Regions from separate parts of the Mesorhizobium sp. M1A.F.Ca.IN.020.04.1.1 genome, predicted to be linked through region 2. Evidence: predicted binding sites of a transcription regulator. Region 2 holds the regulator's gene; each other region holds the start of a gene.

Region 1 (9,503 bases), on a different contig from region 2:
TTGTCGGAGATGCTTGGACACGAGCGCCAGCATTGCGCCTTCTTCCGTGCCGCCATGCCAATGCGAAACTCGCGTCCATGTCGCGTCATGCAGTTCTGGAGCTGGGGCGGCTGGCTGTTGGGCTTTCTCACCGCCCTGCTCGGCCCACAAGGCATCTGGGCATGCACCGCCGCTGTCGAAGCGACCGTGCACCGCCATCTTGACGACCAGCTCTACTATCTAGCCGGGCGCGATCCCGGACTGCACGCCATCATCCTGTCGATCCGCGAGGAAGAGCTGGCCCATCTGCGTCACGCCGAGGAGCATCTGCTGGCACCAGGCCCGCTGCTTCTCCTCCTGCGCGGGGCGATCGCCGTCGCCACGGATTGCCTCATCTGGCTGTCCACCTGGGGCGACTCTGTCAGAATGGCGCGCGCCCTGAAAGCGGCAAAGCCTTCCTGACACAGGAACACTAAGCGGCTTCGAGCGCCGCCTTTACCGCCGCGATGGCGTCGTCCGCCTTGGAGGCGTCGGGGCCGCCGGCTTGCGCCATATCGGGACGCCCGCCGCCGCCCTGCCCGCCAAGCGCGGCGGACGCAACACGGACGAGATCGACAGCGCTGAAGCGGCCGGTCAAGTCGTCGGTGACGCCGACCACCACGCTCGCCTTGTTGTCCTCGCCGGCGCCGATAAAGACGACCACGCCGGAGCCCAGCGTCTTCTTGCCGGCATCCGCAAGCGGCTTCAGGTCCTTCGGCGCGACACCGCTGACCGCTTTGCCGAGGAAGCCGACACCCGCAACCGTCTCGTTGGTGGCCGGAGCATCGGCAACGGCCGCGCCGCCGCCAAGGGCCAGTTTCTTGCGCGCCTCGGTGAGCTCTTTCTCGAGTTTCTTGCGCTCCTCGAGCAAAGTCTCGACACGCGCCGGAACGTCGGCCGGCGAGATCCTCAAGGTCGCCGCGGCTGCCTTCAGGCGCTTGTCCTGCTCGTCGAGATGCTTGCGCGCCGCCTCGCCGGTCAGCGCCTCGATGCGGCGCACGCCGGCGGCGACCGCGCTGTCCGACAGGATGCGCACAAGGCCGATATCGCCGGTCGACCTGACATGCGTGCCGCCGCAGAGCTCGACCGAATAGGGACGGTTGGCCTTGGCGCCGTGCAGGCCGGTGCCCATCGAAACGACGCGCACCTCGTCGCCGTATTTCTCGCCGAACAGCGCCATCGCGCCCTCGGCAATAGCATCGTCCACCGACATCAGCCGCGTCGTCACCGGACTGTTCTGCACAACGATCTCGTTGGCCATGCGCTCGACATCCTCGATCTCCTCGGCCGAGATCGGCTTGTTGTGCGAGATGTCGAAGCGGAGGCGATCAGGCGCGACCAGCGAACCCTTCTGCGCGACATGGGTGCCCAGCACCTCACGCAGCGCCTCGTGGATGAGATGCGTCGCGGAGTGATTGGCGCGCAGCTTCGAACGGCGCGCGTGATCGACCTTTAGCTCCACGGCAGCGCCGGTCTTGATCGTACCGCCCGTCACCTTGCCCAAATGCACGAAGAGCCCGTCGGCCTTCTTTTGCGTGTCGGTGACCTCGATCGAGAAGCCGTCGCCGGACATCATGCCGGTATCGCCCATCTGGCCACCGGATTCGCCATAGAACGGCGTCTGGTTGACGACGACGGCAACCGCGTCGCCCTGCCCGGCGCTGTCGACGATCTTGCCATCCTTGACCAAGGCCTGGATCAGGCCTTCCGCCTCTTCCGTCTCGTAACCGAGGAAATCGGTGGCGCCGGTCTGCTCGCGCACCGGGAACCAGACCGTCTCGGTCGCCGCTTCGCCCGACCCCGCCCAGTGCGCGCGCGCTTCCGCCTTCTGCCGCTCCATCGCAGCGGTGAAGCCGGCAAGATCGACCGAGATGTCGCGTTGGCGCAGCGCATCCTGCGTCAGGTCGAGCGGGAAGCCATAGGTGTCGTAGAGTTTGAAGGCCGTCTCGCCATCCAGCATGTCGCCGGCGTGCAGCTGTTCCGTCGCCTCCGAAAGCAGGCCGAGACCGCGGACCAGCGTCTTGCGGAAGCGCGTCTCCTCGAGCTTCAGCGTCTCTGTGATCAGCGCTTCGCCACGCACCAGTTCCGGATAGGCCTGGCCCATCTCGCGCACCAGCGCGGGCACCAGCTTCCACATCAGCGGCTCCTTGGCGCCGAGCAGCTGCGCGTGGCGCATGGCGCGACGCATGATGCGACGCAGCACATAGCCGCGGCCTTCATTGGAGGGCAGCACGCCGTCGGCCACCAGGAAGGATGACGAGCGCAAATGATCCGCGATCACGCGGAAGGATGCTGCGTTCTCCTGGTTGTGACCGTGCCCTAGCGCCGAGCATGCCGCATCGATCAAATGCCGGAACAGGTCGGTCTCAAAGACGCTCTCCACTCCCTGAAGGATCGAAGCCATGCGCTCCAGGCCCATGCCGGTGTCGATCGACGGGCGCGGCAGGTCGATGCGCTCGTCTTTTGTCACCTGCTCATATTGCATGAACACCAGGTTCCAGAATTCGAGGAACCGGTCGCCGTCCTCCTCCGGGCTGCCGGGCGGACCGCCCCAGATATGCTCGCCGCGATCGATGAATATCTCCGAGCACGGACCGCAGGGACCGGTGTCGCCCATCGCCCAGAAATTGTCAGAGGTCGGAATGCGGATGATGTGATCGTCTGAGAAGCCGGCGATCTTCTTCCAGTAGCCGGCCGCCTCGTCATCGGTGTGATAGACGGTGACCAGAAGCTTGTCCTTCGGCAGGCCGAATTCCTTGGTGATCAGGTTCCAGGCAAGCTCGATCGCGCGCTCCTTGAAATAATCGCCGAACGAGAAATTGCCGAGCATCTCGAAAAAGGTGAGATGGCGCGCGGTGTAGCCGACATTGTCGAGATCGTTGTGCTTGCCGCCGGCGCGCACGCTCTTCTGCGCGGTCGCGGCGCGCGAATAGGACCGCTTCTCCAGGCCGGTGAACACGTTCTTGAATTGCACCATGCCGGCGTTGGTGAACATCAGCGTCGGATCGTTGCGCGGCACCAGCGGGCTGGAGGCAACGATCTCATGACCCTCCTTGCGGAAGTAGTCGAGGAATGTCGACCGGATCTCGTTCACGCCACTCATGGATACTGCCTTTTCGCGAAAACCGCCGGCCAGGCCGGCGGCAAATGGGCTTTCGTGTGTCAGAAGATAGATTGGCCTTTTAGCCGTAGCTCTTGACCCTGTCCAGAAACACGGAACCAAGGCCAATCCTCCGGCTGGGCGGCCTGTGCCCTCGCCCCCAAACGTAAACCGCCGGCACGAAGGCCGGCGGTTCGAACGCAGCACTAGGGAACTCGATTACATCAGCTTTAGATAATGGATCCGGATTATGGCCGAACTCCGGCAGTGCCTACATCGCGCCAGCCTCGTCCTCGAAGCTGTCGTCACCACCGCCTTCGGAGCCGCCGTTCTCGAGGAATTTTTCGGCGATCAGCCCGGCATTCTGCCTCAGCGCCAGCTCGATCTCGCGCGCCGTGTCCGGATTGTCGCGCAGGAAAAGCTTGGCGTTCTCACGGCCCTGACCGAGACGCTGCGAATTGTAGGAGAACCAGGCGCCCGACTTCTCGACCACGCCGGCCTTGACCCCGAGATCGACGAGCTCGCCGGTCTTCGACACGCCCTCGCCATACATGATGTCGAACTCGACCACCTTGAAGGGCGGAGCCAGCTTGTTCTTCACCACCTTGACGCGGGTCTGGTTGCCGACCACTTCGTCGCGATCCTTGACCGAGCCGATGCGGCGGATGTCGAGGCGCACCGAGGCGTAGAATTTCAGCGCGTTGCCGCCGGTCGTGGTTTCCGGCGAGCCGAACATGACGCCGATCTTCATACGGATCTGGTTGATGAAGATGACCATGGTGTTGGAGCGCGAGATTGACGCGGTCAGCTTGCGCAGCGCCTGGCTCATCAAGCGGGCCTGCAGGCCGGGCAGCGCGTCGCCCATCTCGCCCTCGATTTCGGCGCGCGGCGTCAGCGCCGCCACCGAATCGACCACCAGAACGTCGATTGCGCCGGAGCGCACCAGCGTGTCGCAGATCTCCAGCGCCTGCTCACCCGTGTCGGGCTGCGAGATCAGGAGGTTTTCGAGGTCCACGCCGAGCTTGCGGGCATAGACCGGATCGAGCGCGTGCTCGGCATCGACGAAGGCGCAGATACCGCCCTTCTTCTGGGCTTCCGCAACCGTGTGCAGCGCCAGCGTCGTCTTGCCCGAGCTTTCCGGCCCGTAGATTTCGATGATGCGGCCGCGCGGCAGCCCGCCAACGCCGAGCGCGATGTCCAGCCCGAGCGATCCCGTCGGCACGGTTTCGATCTCGACCACCTGCTCATTGGCGCCGAGCCGCATGATCGAGCCCTTGCCGAAAGCGCGCTCGATTTGCGACAGCGCCGCATCCAGAGCCTTTGATTTGTCCACTGCCTTATCCTCTACAAGCCGCAAACTATTCTGAGCCATGATACATCACCCCTTGGTCGTCAATGAAGGCCGGACAATCCGTGATCCCTGCCAGTTTGTACCTTTTTTGTTCTCATCTGGCAAGAGGCAGCAAATGACTGGAAAACAAATAATATCTGGATTTGTTCTATTTTTGTCTCACTAGAGATGGCGTGAACCAGTGCTGCTGATCCAAGCGAGATCTCGTTATCCGGGCGGCCCGAATCGCGACCCGATTGCGGGGCGATGCGCGGAAACCTAGTGTGCGCACGCAAACAATCAACGAGGTCACCTCCGCGGCATGCCGACATCCCCAAACATCCTGGCGCTGGGCGGCGCCCATATCGACCGGCGCGGCCAGGTCTCGGGCCCTTACGTGCCCGCCGCATCCAATCCCGGCATCATGCGCGAGGATGTCGGCGGCGGCGTCTTCAACGCGCTGCGCAGCATTGTGAAGCGCGGCGTCTCGGCCTCGCTGCTTTCGGTGCGCGGCGGCGATGCGGCGGGTGAGGCGGTCGCATCGGCGATCGACGAGGCCGGCATCGCCGACCTTTCGGCGGTGTTCCTCGACCGCACGACGCCGAGCTACACTGCGCTGATCGACAGCGAGGGGGAGCTGATCGTCGGCTTTGCCGATATGGGCCTTTACGACCTCGCCTTCCCCAAGCAGATCCGCCGCGCCAAGGTGCGCGAGGCGATCGCCGAGGCAGACGCGATCCTCTGCGACGCGAACCTGCCAACGGCGGCCCTCGAGCGTCTGGTTGCGCAAGCCGGCGACAAGCCGGTTTTCGCCATCGCCATCTCGCCAGCCAAGGTGGTGCGGCTAGCGCCGCTGCTCGGCAATCTTTCGCTGCTGTTCATGAACCGCCGAGAGGCGGCGGCGCTGGCTGGTGCGGATATTTCCGGCCGCGATCTTGTCGGGGAACTCAGGCGGCTGAGCTTGACGGCAGGCGTGATCACGGCCGGCAGTGCTCCGGTGCTCGGCTTCGACCAATCGGGCGTCTTCGCCATCGACCCGCCCTCCCCGCGACGAGTTGCCGACGTAACCGGCGCCGGCGACGCCCTGACCGGAGCAACGGTTGCCGCGCTGCTGCGCGGGCTGCCTTTGCGGAGGGCACTGCGCGAAGGTGTTGCCGCGGCGATGCTCGCCATCGAGAGCGCCGAGGCGGTACCGTCTTTCACCGCCGGCAGTTTTGGCCAGGCGCTTGCCCTTGTGCCCGAGGCACGGGTGGTGGCATAGGGCCACAAACTATCTTGCCGGAGTGTTTTCTCCGGAGTGGAGAACGGACATGACGCCCGAAACCGCCCGCCCCTTCATCGACATTCATCCGCCAGTGGCGGAGGCGCTTGCCGCCGGGCGGCCTGTGGTGGCGCTGGAAAGCACCATCATTACCCACGGTATGCCATACCCCGACAATGGCGCGATGGCCGCCAAGGTCGAGCAGATCATCGCCGAGAGCGGCGCCGTGCCGGCGACGATCGCCGTGGTCGATGGACGCATCAAGATTGGCCTTTCCGATGGCGAGCGCGAATCGCTTGCCATGACCGGCGACGCCATGAAGCTGTCGCGTGCCGATATCGGCTTTGCCGTCGCCCAAAAGCGCACCGGCGGCACCACCGTGGCCGCCACCATGATCGCCGCGCACATGGCCGGCATAAAGGTCTTCGCCACCGGCGGCATCGGCGGCGTCCACAAGGGCGCCGAAAAGAGTTTTGACATCTCGGCCGACCTCGACGAGCTGGCGCGCACGCCGGTCGTCGTCGTCTCGGCCGGCGCCAAGGCGATCCTCGACATCGAAAAGACGCTGGAAGTGCTGGAGACGCGCGGCGTGCCAGTCATCGGCCATGGCTGCGAGACCATGCCGGCCTTCTGGTCCAGGCAATCGCCCTTCCGCGCGCCGCTGACGTTGCATGCGCCTGAAGATATCGCGCATTTCTATCATATCCGGCAGGCGCTCGGCCTCGGCGGCGGCATACTGGTCGCCAATCCGGTGCCGCAGAACGACGAGATCCCGGCAGCCGAGATGGACGGCTACATCCAGGCCGCGCAAAAGGCGGCCGAAGCGCAGAACATCACCGGCAAAGCCGTGACGCCGTTCCTCCTGTCGTGGATTTTGGAGCTCACCGGCGGCCGCAGCCTCAAGACCAACATCGCGCTGGTCGAAAACAATGCGCGGCTGGCGGCGGAGATCGCGAAGGCGCTGTAAGCCTTATCTGCCCGCGCGCCGCCCCGCTTCATAAGCGCGCCGCGCCCAGACCGCCATTTCGTCGGGATCGTCGAAGGCGCTGTCGGGAACGCTCCAATAGGGCATCGCCACCTCCTTGCCGTGCCGCGAGCCGGTATAGGTCCATTGGCTACAGCCGGCGGCCTCGAATTCGGGGATCGTCTCCTCGTCGGCCTTCAGCATCAGTTCGCCGCGCACGACCACCGCGACGATGACGCCGTCGCAATAGATTCCCTTGCCGCCGAACAGTTTTCGGATGCTGATCGGCCCCAGGCTCTCGAACAATTCTTCGAGGCGGTCATTGTCCATGCCGCAATCATCTCATCCAGCATGGGACTTGTCATCGCAGCAACCAACAGCATGCTGACAGGTTGAGACATGAAATGGAGGTTCGCGCCATGCCTGTCCTGCTCAAAGGCTCCTGCCGCTGCGGCGCCGTCCGCTTCGAGGTGGAAAGTCATACGCCCGTGCCGTTCATGCTCTGCTACTGCTCGATCTGCCGCAAGCAGCAGGGCGGCGGCGGTTTTGCCATCAATCTCGGCGCCGACAACCAAACGCTCAAGGTCACCGGCAAGCCCAATCTCGGCGTCTACCGCGCTGAGATCGAGGACGACGAGCATCCGCACTGCGAGGTCTCGACCGGCGAGCGCAATTTTTGCAAGACATGCGGCGCCGCGCTCTGGCTCTACGACCCGACTTGGCCGGACCTCGTCCACCCCTTCGCCTCGGCGATCGACAGCGACCTGCCGAAGCCGCCGGAAAAGGTGCATCTGATGCTGAAATACAAGGCGAGCTGGGTCGAACCGGCGATCGGCAAGAACGACAAGGTGTTCGAGCTCTATCCCGAAGAATCGATCGCCGACTGGCACAAGCGCACCAGCTCGTGGGTGGACTAAGCCTGAATCTAAGAGCGATGGGTTAGCGCAACCCAGCGCTCGATCTGCCTCACATCCACCCCTTCGCGCTGCGCGGCGACCAAGGGGTGGTCTGCATCATGCAGAAAAACCCTGGGACGCAGATTGCCGGGCTGAAACACAACATTGGCATGCAGGTGCATCGAGCTCGGATACTCAGGAATGTCGTGCATCAAATACCCGAAGCAGAGCTCGTCCTCATATTGGCCGCTATCATACCCGGCTCGATACACATTCCAGCTTCTTTCCGAGACGGACATCCAAACACCGAAACAGAACTCTTCGGCCAACTGAGGTACCGGCAAGGGCAGCAGGCAACGAATGAAGCGGTCTGTTTGCCCCGTGGCGTAACTCACCACGCAAAAATCGTCGTTCTTGCGGAAAGTCGACCGAGCTACCTCGTCAAGCGCGTCTGGATTCACCGGTGCGCCAAAGGCTATATCGGTGGGAAGTCCGGTGAACTCCTGGTCACAGCAGGCACATCGCCAGCGATATGCCTCGGCGCTCACCTAAGCAGCGCTTGAAGCGCGCACCTCCGCCAGCGCCTTGAGATCGGCCGGCTTCAGCTCGACGGATTCGCCGCAGCCGCAGGCCGAGCTCTGGTTCGGGTTCCTGAAGGTGAAGCCGGTTCGCAGCGTCGTCTGCTCGAAATCCATCTCGGTTCCGAGCAGGAAAAGCGCCGCTTCCGGCGCGACATAGACGTGCGCGCCGTCGCGCTCGATATGATCGTCCTTGGGGTTCGGCTCGGTGACCAGAGCGACCGTGTATTCCATCCCGGCGCAGCCGCCCTTCTTGATGCCAAGACGGATCCCATGCGCGTTGTCGCGCGTAGCGACGATCTCACGCACGCGGTCCGCGGCCTTGTCGGTCATCGTGATGACGGCGAAGCGTCCCATGTCATTCTCCACGTTCGCGCGGGTTCAAGGCCCGCGGAATGAGTCTGCCGTTAAGATGGTGAAGTTTCACCTTTGCTGCAAGCCAGCCAACCTTAGTGGGGTCGCTGGCTAGTACCATCCAACCGCGACCTGCGCCTCTTCCGACATCCGGTCGGGTGTCCACGGCGGGTCGAACACCATGTTGACCTCGACGCCCGAAACCCCCTCCACGGCGCCGACGGCGTTCTCGACCCAGCCCGGCATTTCGCCGGCCACCGGGCAGCCCGGCGCGGTCAGCGTCATGTCGATCTTGACCGTCCGGTCGTCCTCGATGTCGATCCTGTAGACGAGGCCGAGCTCATAGATGTCGGCCGGGATTTCCGGATCGTAGACAGTCTTCAGCGCCGAGACGATATCGTCGGTCAGCCTCGCTAGCTCATCGGCGGGGATCGCCGAGGCTGAGACGAGGCCGTTACCGGCCGTTTCCGGCGCGGTCTCTGTGGTGGTGGTCACATCGTCCATCATCGTCATCCGAAGAACTTTCGCGCCTTTTCCAGCGCATCGGCCAAAGCGTCGACTTCGGCCTTGGTGTTATACATGCCGAACGATGCTCTGCATGTGGAGGTCACGCCGAAGCGTTTCAACAGCGGCTGGGCGCAATGCGTGCCGGCGCGGACCGCGACGCCTTGCCTGTCTATAAGCATCGACACGTCATGGGCGTGGATGCCCTGCAATTCGAACGAGATGATGGCGCCCTTGCCGGGCGCGTCGCCGAAGATGCGCAGCGAATTGATGGCGCGCAGCCGCTCGTGCGCGTAATTCTTGAGGTCCGCCTCATGCGCCGCGATGCGCTCGCGGCCGACCTTTTCCATATATTCGAGCGCGGCGCCCAGCCCGATCGCCTGCACGATCGGCGGCGTGCCGGCCTCGAAACGGTGCGGCGGCTCGTTGTAGGTGACGATGTCTTCCGTCACCTCCTCGATCATTTCGCCGCCACCCATGAAGGGCCGCATCGCTTCC
Region 2 (9,503 bases):
TGGGCACGGCGCGCCTCGCCGGCATCATGGCGGCCAAGAAGACGCATGAGCTCATCCCGCTTTGCCATCCCCTCCTTCTCACCAAGGTGTCCGTCGAGATCGAGCCCGACCACGCGCTTCCCGGCCTGAGGGTCAGCGCGCTTGCCAGGGTTACCGGCAAGACCGGGGTGGAAATGGAGGCGCTGACCGCGGCGTCGGTCGCCTGCCTCACCATCTACGACATGGCCAAGGCAGCGGACCGCGGCATGGCGATTTCCGGCATCAGGCTGGTCGAGAAAACCGGCGGCAAGTCGGGCGACTACAAGGTAGGTCCTTAGCATGGCTTTGCTTCCAGTCGCTGACGCGCTCCAACGCCTGTTGGACGGCGCGACCGCGCTGCCAGGCGAAAGCGTGCCGCTGGCCGACGCGTCCGGCCGGGTGCTGGCCGACCCCGTGGTGGCTCTGCGCACCCAGCCGCCCTTCAATGCGTCGGCGATGGACGGCTACGCCGTACGGGCCGCCGACGTAGCCTCGGCGCCGGCCCGGCTCTCCGTGATCGGCATGGCCCCCGCCGGGCGTGGCTTCACCGGCTCTGTCGGCAAGGGCGAGGCCGTGCGCATCTTCACCGGCGCGCCGCTCCCCGAAGGCGCCGATACCATCGTTATCCAGGAGAATGTCCGCGATCTCGGCGGCGGCGGCATCGAAGTGACCGAGCCGACCGTGGAGGGACGAAACGTCCGTCGCCGCGGCCTCGACTTCTGCGAGGGCGACCTGCTCCTCGAAAAAGGCCGCCAGCTCGATCCGGCGGCGCTTTCGCTGGCGGCATCGGCCAACCATCCGAGTCTCAACGTGGTGCGGCAGCCGCTGCTCGCCATCATCGCCACCGGCGATGAATTGCTGCCGCCGGGCAGCGCGCTCGGCCCCGACCAGATCATCTCGTCGAATGCCTGTGGCGTCACAGCTACGGCCCAGTCGGTCGGCGCGCGCGCGCTCGACCTCGGCATCGCCGCCGACCGCAAGGACGCGATCGCGGCCCTGGTCAAGAAGGCGGTCAAGGCCGGCGCCGACGTCATCGTCACGCTTGGCGGCGCCTCCGTCGGCGACCACGACTTGATCCATGACGTGCTGACCGGCGAAGGCATGCAGCTCGACTTCTGGAAGATCGCCATGCGTCCCGGCAAGCCGCTGATGTTTGGCCGGCTCGGCGACATTCGCTGCATCGGCCTGCCCGGCAATCCGGTCGCAAGCCTGGTCTGCTCGCAGCTGTTCCTGAAGCCGCTTCTGGCGCGGCTGGGCGGCCGGTCCTGCCGTCAGGAAATCCGCACGGCTCGGTTAGGCGTCGCAATGCACGCCAACGATCTCAGGCAGGACTATGTGCGCGCCGTGGTCCGCGAAGATGCGGGGGCGTTGATCGCAACACCGTTCGGCATCCAGGATTCCTCGATGTTGAGGATGCTCGCCGATGCCAATGGCCTGATCGTGCGCCAACCCTTCGCACCGGCGGCTGAAGCCGGCGAGGAATGCAGCGTTCTGATGTTACGCTGAACAAAACGTCAACACATTCACTAAACTTTAAACGGTTGCGGAACACAACTGGAACAGATAGTGTTTGTTCTGGGTTTGTTTTTCTGATTCTGGTTTCAGAACCCACGGGGGCCGCCATGCTGACGCGCAAACAACATGAACTGCTGATGTTCATCCATGAACGGCTCAAGGAAAGCGGCATTCCGCCGTCTTTCGATGAGATGAAGGAAGCGCTCGACCTTGCCTCGAAATCGGGCATCCACCGCCTGATCACGGCGCTGGAGGAGCGCGGTTTCATTCGCCGGCTTCCGAACCGGGCGCGTGCCCTTGAAGTGCTGCGCCTACCTGACTCGATCGCGCCCGGCCTCAATGCGGCGAAGAAGTTCTCGCCGAGCGTCATCCAGGGCGGCCAAGGCAATCTCGGCCGCCAGATCAAACCCGCGGCGCCCGCCCGCACGCCGACGCCCAGCAATGACGACGACGCCGTTTCAGCCGTCTCCATCCCGGTGATGGGTCGCATTGCCGCCGGCGTGCCGATCGACGCCATCCAGCACCAGACGCATTCGATCACAGTGCCGCCGGACATGATCGCGGGCGGCGAGCACTACGCGCTCGAGGTCAAAGGCGACTCGATGATCGAGGCCGGCATCTTCGACGGCGACACGGTCATCATCCGCAACGCCAGCACTGCGAGCCCCGGGGAGATCGTCGTGGCGCTGGTCGATGACGAGGAGGCGACGCTGAAGCGCTTCCGCCGCAAGGGCGCCTCCATCGCGCTCGAGGCTGCCAATCCGGCCTATGAGACGCGCATCTTCGGTCCCGATCGCGTGAAGGTTCAGGGCAAGCTCGTCGGGCTCATCCGCCGCTACTGAGGGGGCTGCGGCTTGGCTTCCGGCTTCTCGGGCTTCTTGTAAGGCGCCAACCCCCTCGCCTCACGCGAGTAGCGCCGCTGTTCGTGCCAAGGGCGGTACGGTTTTTCGACGGCGTATTGAATGGTTGCTCGCGCCGTCGCCGATTGCGGATCGAAGAAGACGGCGGCACTGCCGTCGCGCGCGAGCTGCCGCTTGGTGACGACGAGGATACGCGGATCGTGGCAGGGATTGTAGGCCGTGGCGTCGTTGATGACGATGAGGTCTGCGAAGTCGCAGGCAGGCCGGGCAGCTTCGCGGTTCTCGGCGAGCGCGACGATCGCGCCTGATGGATGCCGGCCAATGCAGAGATCGCCCGTGCAGTAAAAGGGCGATCCAGGCGGCAGGTCGACCGGATCGGCCAAGTCCAGCGTGCCCTTGGCGAATGTCTCCGGCGGCACGATCGTTTCGGCCTTGAGCGCACGTTTCCAGTTATCGGTGGTGAACTCGTTGGAGCGGGCGCGATTGATGGCGAGTTCGCCGCCGCCGATCGGCATCGCCACCAGATGCGCGTCCTCCGAGATCAGCAGGTCCGGCGTGCGCACCTGCGGGATGATCATCACGGCCGCGGCAGCGAAAGGAATTGCGGCCAGCCTGAGCCAGGTAGTCGCCATCGTGGCGATGACGAGCGCGATCGTCGCCAGCAGCACCGAATGGATCGAGATCAGGCCCACGGCATCGACCGGCGACCACTCCGAAATCCACGCCGAGATCGCGATCATCGCCGCCAGGCCCTTGCCCATCAAATAGAGGAAGGGCCCGTCGAAGCCGAACGGCATCATGACCGCGCTGGCGACGGCGAGAAACATCACGATCGTGACGATCGGCATGATCGCGAGATTGGCCAGCAGGCTGAGCGGCGAGACGCGCTGGAAATGCCAGATGGCAAACAGCGCCGTGGCACTTCCGGCAATGATCGACGTCATTGCGGCGCCACCTGCTCCGACTGCCAGTTTGTGCGACATGAACCGCAGGAACGAACGCTTGTCCGGCGGCGCTCTCACCTTGCCGGCGCGGTAGTCGGACCAGCCGGCATAGGCGCCGACAAGGGCGGCGGTTGCCGCGAACGACATCTGAAAGCTCGGGCCAACCACTTCATGCGGCGACACCAGGATGACGGCGATGGCCGAGATCGCCAAGTTGCGCATCGTCAGCGCGGCGCGATCGAAAAGCACGGCGATCAGCATGACGGCCAGCATGATGAAGCTTCGCTCGGCGGCGACCACCACGCCGGAGATGACGAGATAGGCGGCGATCGACATAAGCGCGATTGTCGCGGCATATTTCTTCACCGGCCGGCGTGACGAAAAATCCGGGAACAGCGCAAAGGCGCCGCGCAGCAGAAGCATGACCGTGCCGGCGACCAGCGCCATGTGCAGGCCCGAAATCGAGATGATGTGATAGATGCCGGTCCGCCGCATCGCCTCGTTGATGTCCTCGGGAATGCCGGCGCGCACGCCGACGATCAGTGCGGCGGCAATCTCGCCTTCGGGTCCGCCGACGGTGCTTCTGATGTGGTCGGCAATATTTTCGCGCGCGTTCTCGATGGCCGAGGCGATGCTCGTCTGAGCGATCGGGTCGGTTGGCGGAATGACTTTCGGGTCGCCGAGGAAAAATCCGCTGCCGCCGATGCCGGAAAAATAGCTGTCGAAGGAAAAATCATAGCTTTCGGGACGGACCGGCCCGGTCGGCGGCAGAAGCCGCGCGTAACCCATCACCAGCGATCCGGCCTTCATGCCGGCCGGGATCCTGCGTGCCGAAAGCCTGACGCGATCCGGCGCGTAGCGCAGCTTTGGATGCGCGGTCGAGACGAGATCGATGGTCAGCCTGACGCGGCCATTGGCCATTTCCTCGGCGATGACGACGCGGCCTGTCAGCCGCGTCTGGATTTCGGAGCCGAGCATCGGTGTAGCGGCGCGCCAGGTCTCGACCTTCGCGGCGACGAATCCCAGCGCGCAAAACAACGCCGCCATAAAGACCAGGTGTGTCTTCAGCCAGGGACGCGAAACCGCCGCGCATAGAGCCATCAGCGCCACCGCCGCCAGCGGTCTGTAAAGATCCGGCTCGGCGCTCAAGGAATAATAGAGTATCACGCCGGCGGCCAGGAACACCGGCACCAGGAGGAAGCCGATGCCGCGGTCGAGCTCGGTGGAGGCTGCCTCGGCCACACCCCGGCGAATCGCGGAAAACGAGGCACGGCGGAACCGCCTGCGGATCAAGTCGATGGCTGCCGGCGGAGGCGGCTTCACGACGGCGTCGCCGTCCGAAATCTCGGTGGCCGGACGCGGCACGGGAACCCAAACCGGTACTGCCTCAGCAGGCACGGTGTCGGCAAACAGCAGGCGCTCGCTCACGCCAGCCGTCGTCTTCTCGCCATCCTCCGCACCCCGGCCACGTCCAGCCATCGGGTCTGCCCCTTGCGCCCCAGACCTCCTATGCTACATGAACGCCCACCGCGCGAAAGTCCGCGCAATCATGCCCGCTTCAGAGCTTCTTCCGAGAGTTCCATGTCCGACAAGGTCGTCACCCGCTTTGCCCCCTCGCCCACCGGCTATCTGCACATCGGCGGGGCGCGCACGGCGCTGTTCAACTGGCTCTACGCCAGGCACACGGGCGGCACGATGCTGCTGCGCATCGAGGACACCGACCGCGAGCGCTCCACCGAAGCGGCGACAGCCGCTATCCTGGACGGGCTGACCTGGCTCGGCCTCTCATGGGACGGCGAGGCCGTGTCGCAGTTCGAGCGAGCGCCGCGCCACCGTGAGGTGGCAGAGGAGCTCGTACGGCTGGGCAAGGCCTATTACAGCTATGAGACGCCTGCCGAGCTGGAGGCGATGCGCGAGGCGGCGCGGGCCAAGGGGCTGCCGCCGCGCTACAATGGCCAGTGGCGCGACCGCGACCCCTCCGAGGCGCCTCCCGGCGTCAAGGGCGCCATCCGCATCAAGGCGCCGACCGAAGGAGAGACCGTCGTGCACGACCGCGTGCAGGGCGAGGTGCGATTCCCGAACAAGGACCTCGACGACTTCATCATCCTGCGCTCGGACGGCAACCCGACCTACATGCATGCCGTCGTCGTCGACGATCACGATATGGGCGTCACCCACATCATCCGCGGCGACGATCACCTGACCAACGCCGCGCGCCAGACCGTAATCTACAACGCCATGGGCTGGACCGTGCCGTCGATGTCGCACATCCCGCTGATCCATGGTGCCGACGGCGCCAAGCTGTCGAAGCGCCACGGCGCGCTCGGCGTCGAGGCTTATCGCGCCATGGGCTATCTGCCGGAGGCCCTGCTCAACTATCTGGCCAGGCTCGGCTGGAGCCACGGCGACGACGAGGTGATGTCGATCAAGGATATGATCTCCTGGTTCGACATCGCCGACGTCAACAAGGGCGCCGCCCGGTTCGACTTCGCCAAGCTCGAGGCGCTGAACGGCGTCCATATGCGCAAGATGGACGACAAGGCGCTATTTGATATTCTCGTAGCCACCCTGCCCTATCTCGAGGGTGGCCCGGCGCTTGCGGCCAAGCTCGACGACAGGCGCCAGGCACAGCTGCTTGCTGCCATGCCGGGCCTCAAGGAGCGGGCAAAGACGTTGGTCGAGCTCGTCGATGGAGCCGGCTTCCTGTTCGCCGAGCGGCCCTTGCAGCTCGACGAAAGGGCTGCGGGGTTGCTTGGCAGCGACGCCCGCGCCATTTTGCGCGGTACCCATGCCGCGCTCGCCGCGATCTCCAGCGAATGGAGCGCCGCAACCGCGGAAGCCGCTATTCGCGACTTTGCGCAGGCCGGCGGCCATAAGCTCGGCGCCGTGGCCCAACCGCTGAGAGCCGCGCTCACCGGCCGCAGCACCTCGCCCGGCGTGTTCGATGTACTCGCCGTGCTCGGCCGTGAGGAGAGCCTGGCGCGGGTTGCGGATCAAATCGATTAGGAGCGAACTGGCCCAAGAAGATTGGCATTGAAAGGTGTGTTTCGCAGTGCAACATTAGGCCTTGGCCCAATCTGGCACGCACCTCCTAAAATGCGGTGGCAAGTTCGCGCATTCCGGTGATTTCGACGTGTCGTTTGCAGGAATTGCCTTGCCGGCATGAGAAAACATAAAGGAGTTTGCAATGAGCGAAGCTGCGACAAAACTGGAATCGGGCGGCAAGGCGCGCGAGTCGACCGCAAGGCTCGAGCTCGCCGGCAAGACGCATGAATTCAAGGTGCGAAGCGGCTCGACCGGGCCCGACGTCATCGACATCGGCGCGCTGTACAGCACCACCGGGGCCTTCACCTACGATCCCGGTTTCACCTCGACGGCAAGCTGCGAGTCGGCGATCACCTTCATCGACGGCGACGCCGGCATCCTACTGCATCGCGGGTACCCGATCGACCAGCTCGCCGAGCACGGCGACTTCCTCGAGGTCTGTTATCTCCTGCTCTACGGCGAATTGCCGACCAAGGCGCAGAAGGACGACTTCGACTATCGCGTGACGCGCCACACCATGGTGCATGAGCAGATGTCGCGCTTCTTCACCGGCTTCCGCCGCGACGCCCATCCGATGGCCGTCATGTGCGGCGTGGTCGGCGCGCTGTCGGCCTTCTACCACGACTCGACCGACATCTCGGACCCATATCAGCGCATGGTCGCCTCCATGCGACTGATCGCCAAGATGCCGACGATCGCGGCAATGGCCTACAAATACCACATCGGCCAGCCCTTCATTTACCCGAAGAACGAGCTGAATTTCGCCGCCAACTTCCTGCACATGTGCTTTGCCGTGCCGTGTGAGGAGTACAAGATCAATCCGGTGCTGGCGCGCGCCATGGAGCGCATCTTCATCCTGCACGCCGATCACGAGCAGAACGCGTCGACTTCGACGGTTCGTCTCGCCGGCTCTTCGGGCGCCAATCCGTTCGCCTGCATCGCGGCCGGCATTGCTTGCCTCTGGGGCCCCGCGCATGGCGGCGCCAACGAGGCGGCCCTCAACATGCTGGGCGAGATCGGCCATGTCGATCACATCCCGGAATTCATCGCCCGCGCCAAGGACAAGAACGACCCGTTCCGCCTGATGGGCTTCGGCCATCGCGTCTACAAGAACTACGATCCGCGCGCCAAGATCATGCAGAAGACGGCGCATGAGGTGTTGGGCGAGCTCGGCATCAAGGATGATCCGCTGCTCGACATCGCGATGGAGCTGGAGAAGATCGCGCTGACCGACGAGTATTTCATCGAGAAGAAGCTCTATCCGAACGTCGACTTCTATTCGGGTATCACGCTGAAGGCGCTGGGCTTCCCCACCACCATGTTCACCGTGCTGTTCGCGGTCGCCCGCACCGTCGGCTGGATCGCGCAGTGGAAGGAAATGATCGAAGACCCGCACCAGAAGATCGGCCGCCCGCGCCAGCTCTACACCGGCGCCACGGAGCGCGACTACGTGCCGATTGCGAAGCGGTGATTGAGCGAATAGCGAAACAGCGAGTAGCGAACAGTGAAAGAAACCCGTCGGCGCTCGCGCCTAGCCTGCTCGCTATTCGCTACTCCCTATTCGCTTTCTTGATGCACCCCAGCACCACCTCGGCAGCAATCTCGCCCGACGGCCTGTCGGTCGCCATGCGCCTGGCGATTTCGGCGAAACCTGCCCGCTGCCAGGCGCGCATGCCGGTATCGGCAAAAAGGGCTTCCAGCTGACGCGCCAGGTTCTCCGGCCTGACATACTGATCGTAGAACTCCGGCACCAGCGCGCGATCGGCGATCAAATTGGGCAGCAGCGCCGACCAGGTCGTCACCAGATGCTGCAGCAGCTGCCTCGCGATCGGATCGAGCTTGTAGCTGGAGACCATTGGAACACCGCAAAGCGCAAGCTCGAGCGAAACGGTTCCGGAGGCGATCAGAGCCGCATCGGCCTTGCCGAAAGCCAACCATTTGCGCTCCGGATCGGTGATGATTTCTGGCTTCTCGTCCCAACGCGTGACGGATGTTTTCACCAGGTCGGCGACATGCGGCACCGTCGGCAGCATCAGCCGCAAGCGGTGACCGCGCTGATGCAAGACCGATATCGCCTTGCCGAACGGCTCGATCAGCCGGCGCACCTCGCCGCGGCGCGAGCCGGGCAGCACGAGCAGCGTCTTCACGCGATCCTCCGACAGGTCCCGCGGCAAGCTCTGCGCCTTGGCGGCGCCAAGCACGCCGGGATCCTGGGTCAGCCGGTGGCCGACATAGGTGCCGGGGGGGCCACCAAGCCGGGTGAGCGCCTTCACTTCGAAGGGCAGGATGCAGAGGATGTGATCGACATAGGGCCTCATCGCCGCCGCCCTGCCCGGCCGCCATGCCCACACGCTCGGGCAGACATAATGGACGATCGGGATAGCGGGCGCGGCGGCGCGGACCCTTTTGGCGACGCGCAGCGAAAAATCAGGGCTGTCGATGGTGATCAGGCAATCCGGCCGCCCCGCCGCGATGGCGCCGGCTGTTTGGCTGATCCGGCGCATCAGCCGCGGCAGGTCGCGCAAGACGGCGCTGAAGCCCATCAGCGCGATCTCGCTGCCGTCGAAGAGCGGTGTCAGCCCTAGTTCCTGCAGATGCCGGCCGCCGATGCCGACGAGCCGGATCTTACGGCCGGTGGTCTTTTCGAGCGCACGCACGATGTCGGCGCCCAGCAGGTCGCCCGATTCCTCGCCCGCGACGATGGCGATCTTGAGCGGCCTCTCACTGGCCATCGGTCGGCTCCGTCGCGGGAAATCCGACGATGAACAAGCCAAGCGCATTGGCCCGCGCGAGAGTCGCCGGGCCTTCGAGAATGAGCGAGCGGCCGGCTTCGACGGCGATGCCGGCAAGGCCGGCCGCGTGTGCGGCCTCGACCGTCTGCGGGCCTATCGAGGGCAAGTCGGCGCGCAGCTCCTGCCCTGGCTTGGCGCATTTGACCAGGACGCCGCGCGTCTTGCCGGCGAGCCTGCCGTGCCCGCGCAATTCGCGCGTCCTCTCGAGCAGGCCCTTAGTGCCTTCGATGCCTTCCAACGCGATAACCCGCCCTCCGACCGCAATCGCCGCCTGGCCGACGTCAAGCTCGCCGATTACCTTGGCCGCCGCGCGGCCCGCCTCGATATCG
Region 3 (9,503 bases), on a different contig from region 2:
GCCCGTCCGGCTGGCGTCGAGCGGCTTGTCGGCGAACTCGGCCACCGCAAGCCCGTCGGCGAGCTTCAGCGCCGTCTCCATCGAATCCGCAAGCCGCGTCGCCAGATCGCCGCGAACTACGATGCGGTCGACGACCACGTCGATGTCGTGCTTGTATTTCTTGTCCAGCGCCGGCACGTCGGCGATCTCGTAGAAGACGCCGTCGACCTTGACGCGCTGGAACCCCTTCTTCTGCAGCTCCAGAAGTTCCTTGCGGTATTCGCCCTTGCGGCCGCGCACGATCGGCGCCAGCAGGTAGAGACGCGTGCCCTCGTCCAGCGCCAGCACGCGGTCAACCATCTGGCTGACCGTCTGGCTTTCGATCGGCAGGCCGGTGGCCGGCGAATAGGGAATGCCGACGCGGGCGAAGAGCAGGCGCATATAGTCGTAGATTTCGGTGACGGTGCCGACTGTCGAGCGCGGGTTGCGCGACGTCGTCTTCTGCTCGATCGAGATGGCGGGAGACAAGCCGTCGATCTGGTCGACGTCCGGCTTCTGCATCATTTCCAGGAACTGGCGGGCATAGGCCGAAAGGCTTTCGACATAGCGACGCTGACCCTCGGCATAGATGGTGTCGAAGGCAAGCGACGACTTGCCGGATCCCGACAGGCCGGTCATGACGATCAGGCTGTCGCGCGGCAGGTCGAGATCGACGTTCTTGAGATTGTGTTCGCGCGCGCCGCGAATGGAAAGATATTTTTGGTCGGCCATCGCCGGTCGCCGCCTCAGGTCTGGAATTTGCTGGATTGGCGGGTTTGTCCCGGCCATCCCCTATGTAGGTAATCTCGTCGCCGCGTCGAGAGAAGCCACAATCTCGACCAAAGCGTTTAACCGCCTTTCGCGCGAGCGGGCAAGCGGAAAGAACAAAGGCCGAACACCCTCCTGACAAAGCGCTGTGGAAACAGCGGCTGCAAAAACCGTCGCGACCGATCAGTCGAAGGCATTCGACTTACCTGGACGTAACCTCCGATCGATCACATTTTTCTGTAACCGGCTCTTCAACGGTTGACGTCTCGGACCCATGGGGGCAGTCTCAAAGGCGTCAACGAAGCCGGCCGTCTGTCGATGGCCTCGTCACCCAGAGGTGGCCTGCGAGACGCCGCAGGCTTCAGCGATTTGCGCTTCGGACGACATTGCCACAACGGACCAGGAGCGGAGCATGACGCCACCGGACAGTCCCTTGAGGCTCCACGAAGCGATGGAGCCGCGGCGGGCATAGTGCCAGGGTAGGCGTGAGCGCCTCCCGAAAAACGTGACCTGCCGATTCCTACAATCAGAGACCATAGTCGGATCGTCGGCTGAAAGCCGCGTTGCATCCGAAACAGAACGCCGGCAGTCCACTCCCGGCTAAAATTGGGTTTCAGATCCATGAAAGCCCCGTCCACCTGCGGAAGCAGTGGCGGGGCTTGCATTTTGCGAGCCGGAGGTCCGTCGCCGGCGTCCGCAATGCGGGGTAAGCTTCAGTGGTTGGGAGGCCTGATGGCGCCCGTTGCCATGTCGATGGTTATGCTGCCCGAAATCCTGACATCGGTGTCGCCGATCTTGAACGTGCCGTTGCTGCCGGCTGGCAGTGCGTCGTCAGGCTCGGGCTGCGGCGCGGGCTTGGCGATACGGTAGTCGCTGCTCACGCCGGGCAGTTTTTGTGTCGAATTGTCGTCGGCAAAAGCGGCGGTGCCGACCGCAAGCACGCCGGCGACTGCGACAACGGCAAAACCCAGATTCGTCAAGGAACGCGCTCGGATCATGCGCGAACTATAGAGGCGCGCCGAAGGCGAGGCCAGATGCGCCGCAATCAATTTGCCGCGCGGTCAGGCCGCCTTCTTGCGCGTGTCGTAGACATGGTCGACGAGCCCCCAGGCCTTAGCTTCCTCGGCGGTCATGAAATAGTCGCGGTCGAGCGTGCGCTCGACCTCGTCGTAGGTCCGGTCGCAATGCTTGGCGTACAGCTCCGTCATGTGGCGCTTGGTGCGCAGGATGTCGTCGGCGTGGCGCTGGATGTCGGAGGCCTGGCCCTGGAAGCCGCCGAGCGGCTGATGCAGCACGATCCTGGTGTTGGGCAGCGCGATGCGCCGACCGGGCGAGCCTGCCATCAACAGGAATGAGCCCATCGAGGCGGCAAAGCCCATGCACACCGTCGACACCGGGCAGGAGATGTACTGCATGGTGTCGTAGATGGCGAAGCCGCTGGTCACCACGCCGCCCGGCGAGTTGATGTAGATCGATATCTCCTTGTCGGGATGATCCGATTCCAGCGACAGGAGCTGCGCGCAGACCAGCGCCGACACGCCGTCATTGATCTCGCCGTTGATGAAGACGATGCGTTCGCGGAGCAGCCGCGAGAAAATGTCGAAGGCGCGCTCGCCGCGGCTCGACTGCTCGATTACCATCGGCACGAGATTGGCAAAGGCGCTCATCGCAGATCTCCTCGTTCTTTGGTCAAGCCGCGCGCAGCGCCATGCTTGGCGCGTTGGCGGCAGCTGGGCTTTTGCGCGCGTCGAGCGAAATCCGGCAGCGGGCGCCGGAAACGGCGACGACAGGTTGCGCGACCGTCGCGAAACCATCATGGACGATGCTGAGATGCGTGCCGCCGGAAACCGTGCGCGCGAGCGTGAAGGTGACAATGCTGTCGAAGATGGGGCCGTCGAATGCCGGTAGCCGGTCGGCAGCGTCCACGCCCGGTCGCTCGCGCCAGGAATAGCGGAGCAGCTTGCCGGGGTCGGCCTCGAGCACTTCGCACTCGATTGGCGCGTTTGGTCCGGCAAAGGCAAAGCGCTCACCGATCGCCGGCTTGATGTCGTTGGGCATCAGCCACGCGGCGAGCAGTTCCGGCTCGGTGAGCGCCCGCCAGACTTTTTCCGGCGGATCGGGAAGCTCGCATTCGAAGCTGAGCGGCGCGTTGGCCGCTGCCGGGTGTTTGGCAATCGTCATTGGTCCATTTCCTTCAGAACCCTCTTCAAACGCTCGATGCGCTCCGGCCAGAAGGCGCGGTAGCGTTCGATCCAGCCGAGCAAGGGATCGAGCCCTTGAGGTTCGGCGCGGTAATAGGCGTTGCGGCCCGCGCGCCGCTCGATCACCAGTCCGGCGCCGCGCAGCACGGCAAGATGCTGCGAGACGGCCGGCTGCGACACGCTCACGCCGGCGCGCAGCTCGGACACCGTCAATTCGCCGGCCGCGAGCCGCTCGTAGACGGCCCGGCGTGTCGGATCGGCCAGGGCCCGGAAAATCTCTGCTTCGATCATGCACAAAGCATAAGTCGATACTTATTGGTTTGGCAAGCGCCGTTTTAGGCCGTCCAGCGTCTCACCGGCTCCGCGGCTCCGTCGAAGCTTGCCTCGAAGATTGGCGATGCGAGCACGGCATGGATGTGAAGCGTGCCGGAAGCTACGTTTCGAAAGCCATGCTTGCGGTGCGCGGGAATGATCAGGGACTGCCCGGCGGCAAGCACGGCCCGTCGGTCGTCGACCCACATTTCGGCTTCGCCGGCAATCACCGTCAGTACTTCCTCGACTTTGTGCGCATGCGTTGGTGCGCCGCTACCCGGTCCGACCCACTGCTCGAATATGCAAAGGCCCGCCGCGCCATTGGCGGCGGCAACATGCATGCGGGTTTCGACTCCGGCGCGCCACGTTTCGCGCGGCTGATCCTCATGCGAAACAACGTTCATTCCGATATCCCCTTGTTTCCTGCCCAGGAATACTACCTGTTGCTGACATTCCTTGACAGAAACAGCGGTCAAGACTAGAACGAAGAGAGAACAAAAACCTTGTGGGAAAAGCCAGCCTTCGCGGGCATGGGCGAACCGCAGGCTGTAAGGTGAGCGACTTAAAATTTGTTTCGGATGAGCGCGGAGAAGTACGATGGCGGGTAGCGTCAACAAGGTCATTCTGGTCGGCAATCTCGGGGCGGACCCTGAAATCCGCCGCCTGAATTCGGGCGACCCGGTCGTCAACATCCGCATCGCCACGTCGGAAAGCTGGCGCGACAAGAATTCCGGGGAGCGCAAGGAAAAGACGGAGTGGCACAATGTCGTCATCTTCAACGACCAGCTCGCCAAGGTGGCGGAGCAGTATTTGAAGAAGGGCATGAAGGTCTATGTCGAGGGCCAGCTGCAGACGCGCAAATGGCAGGACCAGACCGGCAACGATCGCTACACGACCGAGGTCGTACTGCAGAAATTCCGTGGCGAGCTGCAGATGCTCGACGCGCGCGGCGAAGGCGGCGGCCAGGTCGGCAGTTATGCCGGCGGCGGCAACAGCCGGGGTTCCGATTTCGGCCAGTCGGGCCCGAACGAAGGCTTCAGCCGTGGCGGCGGTGGCGGTTCCAGGGGCGGTGGCGGTGGTTCGTCGCGCGAGCTGGATGACGAGATTCCGTTCTGAAGGTCTCGCAATCGTCGTTTGAGGGGAAGGCGCGATGTCGCTCGGACCGTTGCTGACAGCGCCTCCTCCCATTCCATTGCACGCGTTCGCCGCCTTCGCCGCGCTAGCGATAGGCGGGGCGCAACTGGCATTGCCGAAAGGCACGACACGCCACCGCGTCTTGGGCTATGCCTGGGCCGCGCTGATGCTGGTCGTCGCCGTCTCGAGCTTCTGGATCCAGCAGATACGCCTGATCGGGCCGTTCAGCCCGATCCACATCCTGTCGATCCTGGTGGTTGTCACCGCCCCGCTGGCGGTCTGGTATGCGCACACCCATAAAGTGGCCGCGCATCGCAGCGCCATGATCAAGCTCTACCTATTTGCGCTGATCGGCGCCGGCATCTTCACGTTGGTGCCCGGCCGCATCATGCACACGGTCGTATTCGGCCAATAAACAATTTCGAGCGAAAGTGCGTCGCGGTTTTCCGTCCGGAATTGCCTATAGTTGATAGTTGCGGCGATAGTCCGCTTGCAAAGCAAGCGTCTAAGGAAGATCATCGTGAAAGCACGCGTCAAATGGGTTGAGGAACGCACCTTTGTCGGCGAGTCCGGCAGCGGTCACAAAGTCGTGCTGGGCACGGCGCGTGGGCCGGAAGGCCGGACGCCAGGGCCGAGCCCAATGGAGCTGGTGCTGATCGGCACCGGCGGCTGCTCGGCCTATGACGTGGTCCATATCCTCGAAAAAGGTCGCGAGGCGGTCGAGGACTGCGTGGTCGAGCTGGACGCGGATCGTGCCGAGACGGAACCGCGCGTCTTCACCCGCATCCACATGCATTTCATCGTCAAGGGTCGCGCGCTGTCGCGCGACAAGGTGAAAAGGGCGATCGATCTGTCGATCGAGAAATACTGCTCGGCCACCGCCATGATGGCCAAGACGGCGGCCGTCACGCATGATTTCGAGGTGGTCGATACAGCTGTGAAATAAGGCAGTAGGGATGCTGCTCAGGCAGCCATCAGCGCCCTCACGCCGTCGGCGACGAACTGCACCGCAAGCGCCGCCAGGATGACGCCGAGCAGCCTCGTCAGGATCGAGCGGCCGGTCTGGCCGAGGATGCGGTCGATGCGCTCTGCCAGCACGAACACCAGAAAGGTGAGCACAAGACAGATCGCGATGATGCCGACCAGCGCCGCTTGCGCGGCAAAGCCCTCGAAGTGTCCTGACAGCAGCACTGTCGCCGATATCGCGCCGGGACCGGCGATCAGCGGGATCGCCAGCGGAAAGGCGGCGATGTTGTGGATCATGTCCTTGGTGATGGCGACGTCGCCGATCTTCTCCTTGCGGTCCTGACGGCGCTCGAACACCATTTCGAAGGCGATGAAGAAAAGCAGGAAGCCGCCGGCGACGCGGAAGGCCGGCAGCGTGATGCCGAACACCGACAGGATCGAGGCGCCGGCGACGGCGAACAACGCCATCACCAGAAAGCCGATCACCGAAGCTCGCACCGAGACCTGCTGGCGCTCGTCCCGGTTCATGCCACGCGTGACGGCGAGGAAGAGCGGTGCCAGCCCGGGCGGATCGATGGTCACCAGGATGGTGACGAAGGCGTTGAACAGGGTGTCGAAGCTCGGCATCGCTGGTCCCCTCCCGCCTGGCGAAGCCCAAGCCCTGCATTCGTAGAGCAAAGGGGGAGCGGTGGGAACAGGACGGGAGGATTTCAGCCGGCTATTCAGCTTTGCTGCAATAAGCCTCGAGCCGGTAGACGTCAGGGTCGATTACGAAGGCGGCGTAGTAGTTGTCGCCATAGGCGGCGCGCAGGCCGGGCCGGCCATTGTCCTTGCCACCCGCAAGCAAGGCCGCCGCATGGAAAGCGTCGACGCCGGCGCGTGTCGGTGCGGCAAAGCAGAAGTGCAGGCCGGAGTCCGCGTCGGCCGGGACCGGCCGGCCGGCCTCATTGACCCAGAGTTCTACGGTCCTGGCGCTGTAGCCGAGCGAGCCGGGTGACTGGCTGAGGCACGAGTAGCCGAGGGGCTCAAAAGCGGCGTCGTAGAAGCGTTTCGAGGCGTCGCAGTCGCGGACGCCGATCGAGATATGGTCAACCATCCTTTTCTTCATGATTAAGGTGGTTGATCGGCCGGGCTGGAGTCGAGCGCCGCGCCAGGAACTCGACCTCCTTGCGCCAGGTTTTGCCGCCGTCATGCGAACGCTCGCCAAGCCAGCGGAAGGCGTTCTCGGTAATGTGCGAAAAGCTCCAGCGCACCGAGGAGCCGATGCCGTCGGCGCCGATCTGCACGATTGTGTCGCCTTCGGCGCGGCCGAGCTGGCGGCTGTAATACTGGTTGCGCGGATCGCTCCAGAGGATATGCCAGGCGTCCGCGCCGGGGTCGTAGACGCGCAACGTCGTGCCGTAGAAGGTCCATGGCCCGAGAGAGGCTTGCACCCCGGCATTCCGCGCCGGCAGAATCCAGACGTCCTGGACCGCCTTGCCCTCCAGAACCCAGCCGAAATGCACCTCGCCGCGCCCAGTGAGCCTGGTGCCGTCCTCCAGCGTGCGCGTGGCGTCGAAGGTCCAGGCGCCGATGAAGCGGCCGTAGAGTTTGAGCTTTTCGGCGAGATCCGGATTGGGAGCGTCGCTGTGCAGGGCTTCGGCAAAGGGATCGGTCATGGTTGCTGCCTCGTTTGTCAGGAGAGGCGAGCAATAGGGGCATGGCGGGGTTCTGGGCTTGGGAAAAATTGCTATTTTTTCGCGATGGCGACGACTGAGAAAAACCTGGCCTCAGGGCATGGCTGGCAGGTATCCGACGTGATCTGCACGGCTCGCGCCGGCGACCGCCCGTTTGAAGAACAGCATCGCGGTTTCTGCGTCGCCGCCGTGACCAGGGGCACGTTCCGCTACCGGACGCGCCAGGGCACGGCAATGCTTGCTCCAGGCGCCATCCTGCTCGGCAATCCGGGCGCCTGCTACGAGTGCGGCCACGAGCACGGCGCGGGCGACCGCTGCCTCTCCTTCCATTTTTCGCCGGCCTATATGGAGCGCGTCGTCGCCGATGTGCCGGGCGCAAGCCGGCTCGGCTTTGCCGACCCACGCCTGCCGCCCTTGCCGGTGCTGGCGCCGTTGCTGGCGCAAGCGGAGGCGGCGCAGCAAACGGGCGACGGCGAGGCGTTCGAGGAACTCGGTCTGCGCATTGCCTGCGCGGTGGTCGGGGCTGCGGCCAATTCGTCCGAGGTTGCCTGGACACCCAGCGCCCGCGACCAGAAACGCGTAGCCGAGGCGGTGCGTTTGATCGAGCTCAACGCCGATCGCCCGCTTTCGCTGACCGAACTCGCCGACGGCACGGCGACCAGCCCGTATCATTTCCTGCGCACGTTCCGTCATGTCGCCGGCATGACGCCCTATCAGTTCCTGCTGAGGACCAGGCTGCATCGGGCCGCGGTGCGGCTGTGCGCGTCGAACGAAGCGATCTCGACAATTGCTTTCGATGCCGGCTTCAACGACCTTTCGACCTTCAACCGGAGGTTCCGGCGCGAGATGGGAGAAGCGCCCGGCGCCTACCGCTGCAAACGGGCGGGCAAACGCGGGCATTAGCCAAGGCCGTTCGGGATCGACTTGGCCTGCGAGCTCAAAGTGTGGCTTTGGCCATATCGTCGCAATCAGCGGTATCCATTTGAAATTGCCGCCGAAATTGTCTTTGGAAAAGTGTCGTAGCCATTGGAGTTTCAGCCCGGCTTCCTATATAAGCGGCGAGTGATTCCCGACTGGATTGTGACCTGATTTGACCGACCAGAAGACACCGCGCGGGCCGGAGGGCGGCCCCACCGGCATCGAGCCGATTTCGATCATCGAGGAGATGCAGCGCTCCTATCTCGATTACGCCATGAGCGTGATCGTCAGTCGGGCGCTGCCCGACGTGCGCGACGGCCTGAAGCCGGTGCACCGCCGCATCCTCTATGCCTCGCATGAGAGCGGCTATCACTGGAACCGCAAATATGTGAAGTCGGCGCGCCCGGTCGCCGACGTGATGGGTAAATACCATCCGCATGGCGATGCCTCGATCTATGACGCGCTGGTGCGCATGGCCCAGGATTGGTCGCTGCGCGTGCCGCTGATCGACGGTCAGGGCAATTTCGGCTCGATCGACGGCGACCCGCCGGCGGCGATGCGCTACACCGAGTCCCGGCTGACCAAGGTTGCGCATGAGCTGCTGGAGGACATCGACAAGGAAACCGTCGATTTCCAGGACACCTACGACGCCTCCGCCACCGAGCCCAAGGTGCTGCCGGCGCGCTTCCCGAACCTGCTCGTCAACGGCTCGGGCGGCATCGCCGTCGGCATGGCCACCAACATCCCGCCGCACAATCTGGCCGAAGTCTGCAACGGCGCCATCGCCATCATCGACAATCCGGCGATCGACCTGCCTGCGCTGATGGAGATCGTGCCCGGTCCGGATTTCCCGACCGGCGGCATCGTGCTTGGCCGCTCCGGCATCTACAATGCCTATTCGACGGGCCGCGGCTCGATCGTCATGCGCGGCCGCGTCAACATCGAGGCGCGCGGCAACGACCGTGAATCGATCATCATCACCGAGATTCCCTATCAGGTGAACAAGGCGGCGATGATCGAGAAGATGGCCGAACTCGTGCGCGAGAAGCGCATCGAGGGCATCTCCGACATCCGCGACGAGAGCGACCGCCAGGGCTACCGTGTCGTCGTCGAGCTCAAGCGCGAGGCGGTCGCCGACGTCATTTTGAACCAGCTTTACCGCTTCACGCCGCTGCAGACCTCGTTCGGCGCCAATATGGTCGCGCTGAACGGCGGCAAGCCGGAAGTGCTGACGCTGATCGACATGCTGAAGGCCTTTGTCGGCTTCCGCGAGGAGGTTATCAGCCGGCGCACGAAATATCTTCTGCGCAAGGCGCGCGAGCGCGCCCATGTTCTGGTCGGTCTCGCTATCGCCGTCGCCAACATCGATGAGGTGATCAAGCTGATCCGCACCGCGCCAGATCCGCAGACGGCGCGCGAGCAGTTGATGGAACGGCGCTGGCCATCGCACGACGTCGCTCCGCTGATCCAGCTGATCGATGATCCGCGCCACCGCATCAACGAGGACGGC

What was found. Region 2 encodes LexA, which represses DNA repair genes until DNA is damaged. Its sites were predicted from a motif close to TGTTCNNNNTGTGTTCNG; they were not measured.
Region 1: the regulator LexA is predicted to act here: its motif matches at 4,548-4,565, upstream of recA (recombinase RecA).
Region 3: the regulator LexA is predicted to act here: its motif matches at 3,779-3,796, upstream of EOA49_RS20610 (single-stranded DNA-binding protein).

Annotation. Positions count from the first base shown of each region.
Region 1 covers NZ_RZSN01000120.1:5,855-15,357, forward strand. The annotation lists gene EOA49_RS21810 (demethoxyubiquinone hydroxylase family protein) at 1-441, shown strand, start outside; gene alaS (alanine--tRNA ligase) at 452-3,121, opposite strand; gene recA (recombinase RecA) at 3,390-4,490, opposite strand; gene EOA49_RS21825 (carbohydrate kinase family protein) at 4,771-5,709, shown strand; gene EOA49_RS21830 (pseudouridine-5'-phosphate glycosidase) at 5,759-6,676, shown strand; gene EOA49_RS21835 (TfoX/Sxy family protein) at 6,680-7,003, opposite strand; gene EOA49_RS21840 (GFA family protein) at 7,093-7,590, shown strand; gene EOA49_RS21845 (DUF2199 domain-containing protein) at 7,599-8,117, opposite strand; gene sufA (Fe-S cluster assembly scaffold SufA) at 8,118-8,504, opposite strand; gene EOA49_RS21855 (SUF system Fe-S cluster assembly protein) at 8,613-9,005, opposite strand; gene EOA49_RS21860 (cysteine desulfurase) at 9,011-9,503, opposite strand, start outside.
Region 2 covers NZ_RZSN01000174.1:1,842-11,344, reverse strand. The annotation lists gene moaC (cyclic pyranopterin monophosphate synthase MoaC) at 1-317, shown strand, start outside; gene glp (gephyrin-like molybdotransferase Glp) at 319-1,524, shown strand; gene lexA (transcriptional repressor LexA) at 1,641-2,375, shown strand; gene EOA49_RS26020 (ComEC/Rec2 family competence protein) at 2,369-4,816, opposite strand; gene gltX (glutamate--tRNA ligase) at 4,919-6,343, shown strand; gene gltA (citrate synthase) at 6,525-7,853, shown strand; gene lpxB (lipid-A-disaccharide synthase) at 7,933-9,114, opposite strand; gene lpxI (UDP-2,3-diacylglucosamine diphosphatase LpxI) at 9,104-9,503, opposite strand, start outside.
Region 3 covers NZ_RZSN01000108.1:8,592-18,094, reverse strand. The annotation lists gene uvrA (excinuclease ABC subunit UvrA) at 1-750, opposite strand, end outside; gene EOA49_RS20635 (hypothetical protein) at 1,500-1,766, opposite strand; gene EOA49_RS20630 (ATP-dependent Clp protease proteolytic subunit) at 1,848-2,453, opposite strand; gene EOA49_RS20625 (SRPBCC domain-containing protein) at 2,476-2,967, opposite strand; gene EOA49_RS20620 (metalloregulator ArsR/SmtB family transcription factor) at 2,964-3,278, opposite strand; gene EOA49_RS20615 (cupin domain-containing protein) at 3,323-3,640, opposite strand; gene EOA49_RS20610 (single-stranded DNA-binding protein) at 3,897-4,415, shown strand; gene EOA49_RS20605 (DUF2306 domain-containing protein) at 4,450-4,848, shown strand; gene EOA49_RS20600 (OsmC family protein) at 4,954-5,379, shown strand; gene EOA49_RS20595 (MarC family protein) at 5,397-6,026, opposite strand; gene EOA49_RS20590 (VOC family protein) at 6,118-6,495, opposite strand; gene EOA49_RS20585 (hypothetical protein) at 6,488-7,057, opposite strand; gene EOA49_RS20580 (AraC family transcriptional regulator) at 7,142-7,978, shown strand; gene gyrA (DNA gyrase subunit A) at 8,166-9,503, shown strand, end outside.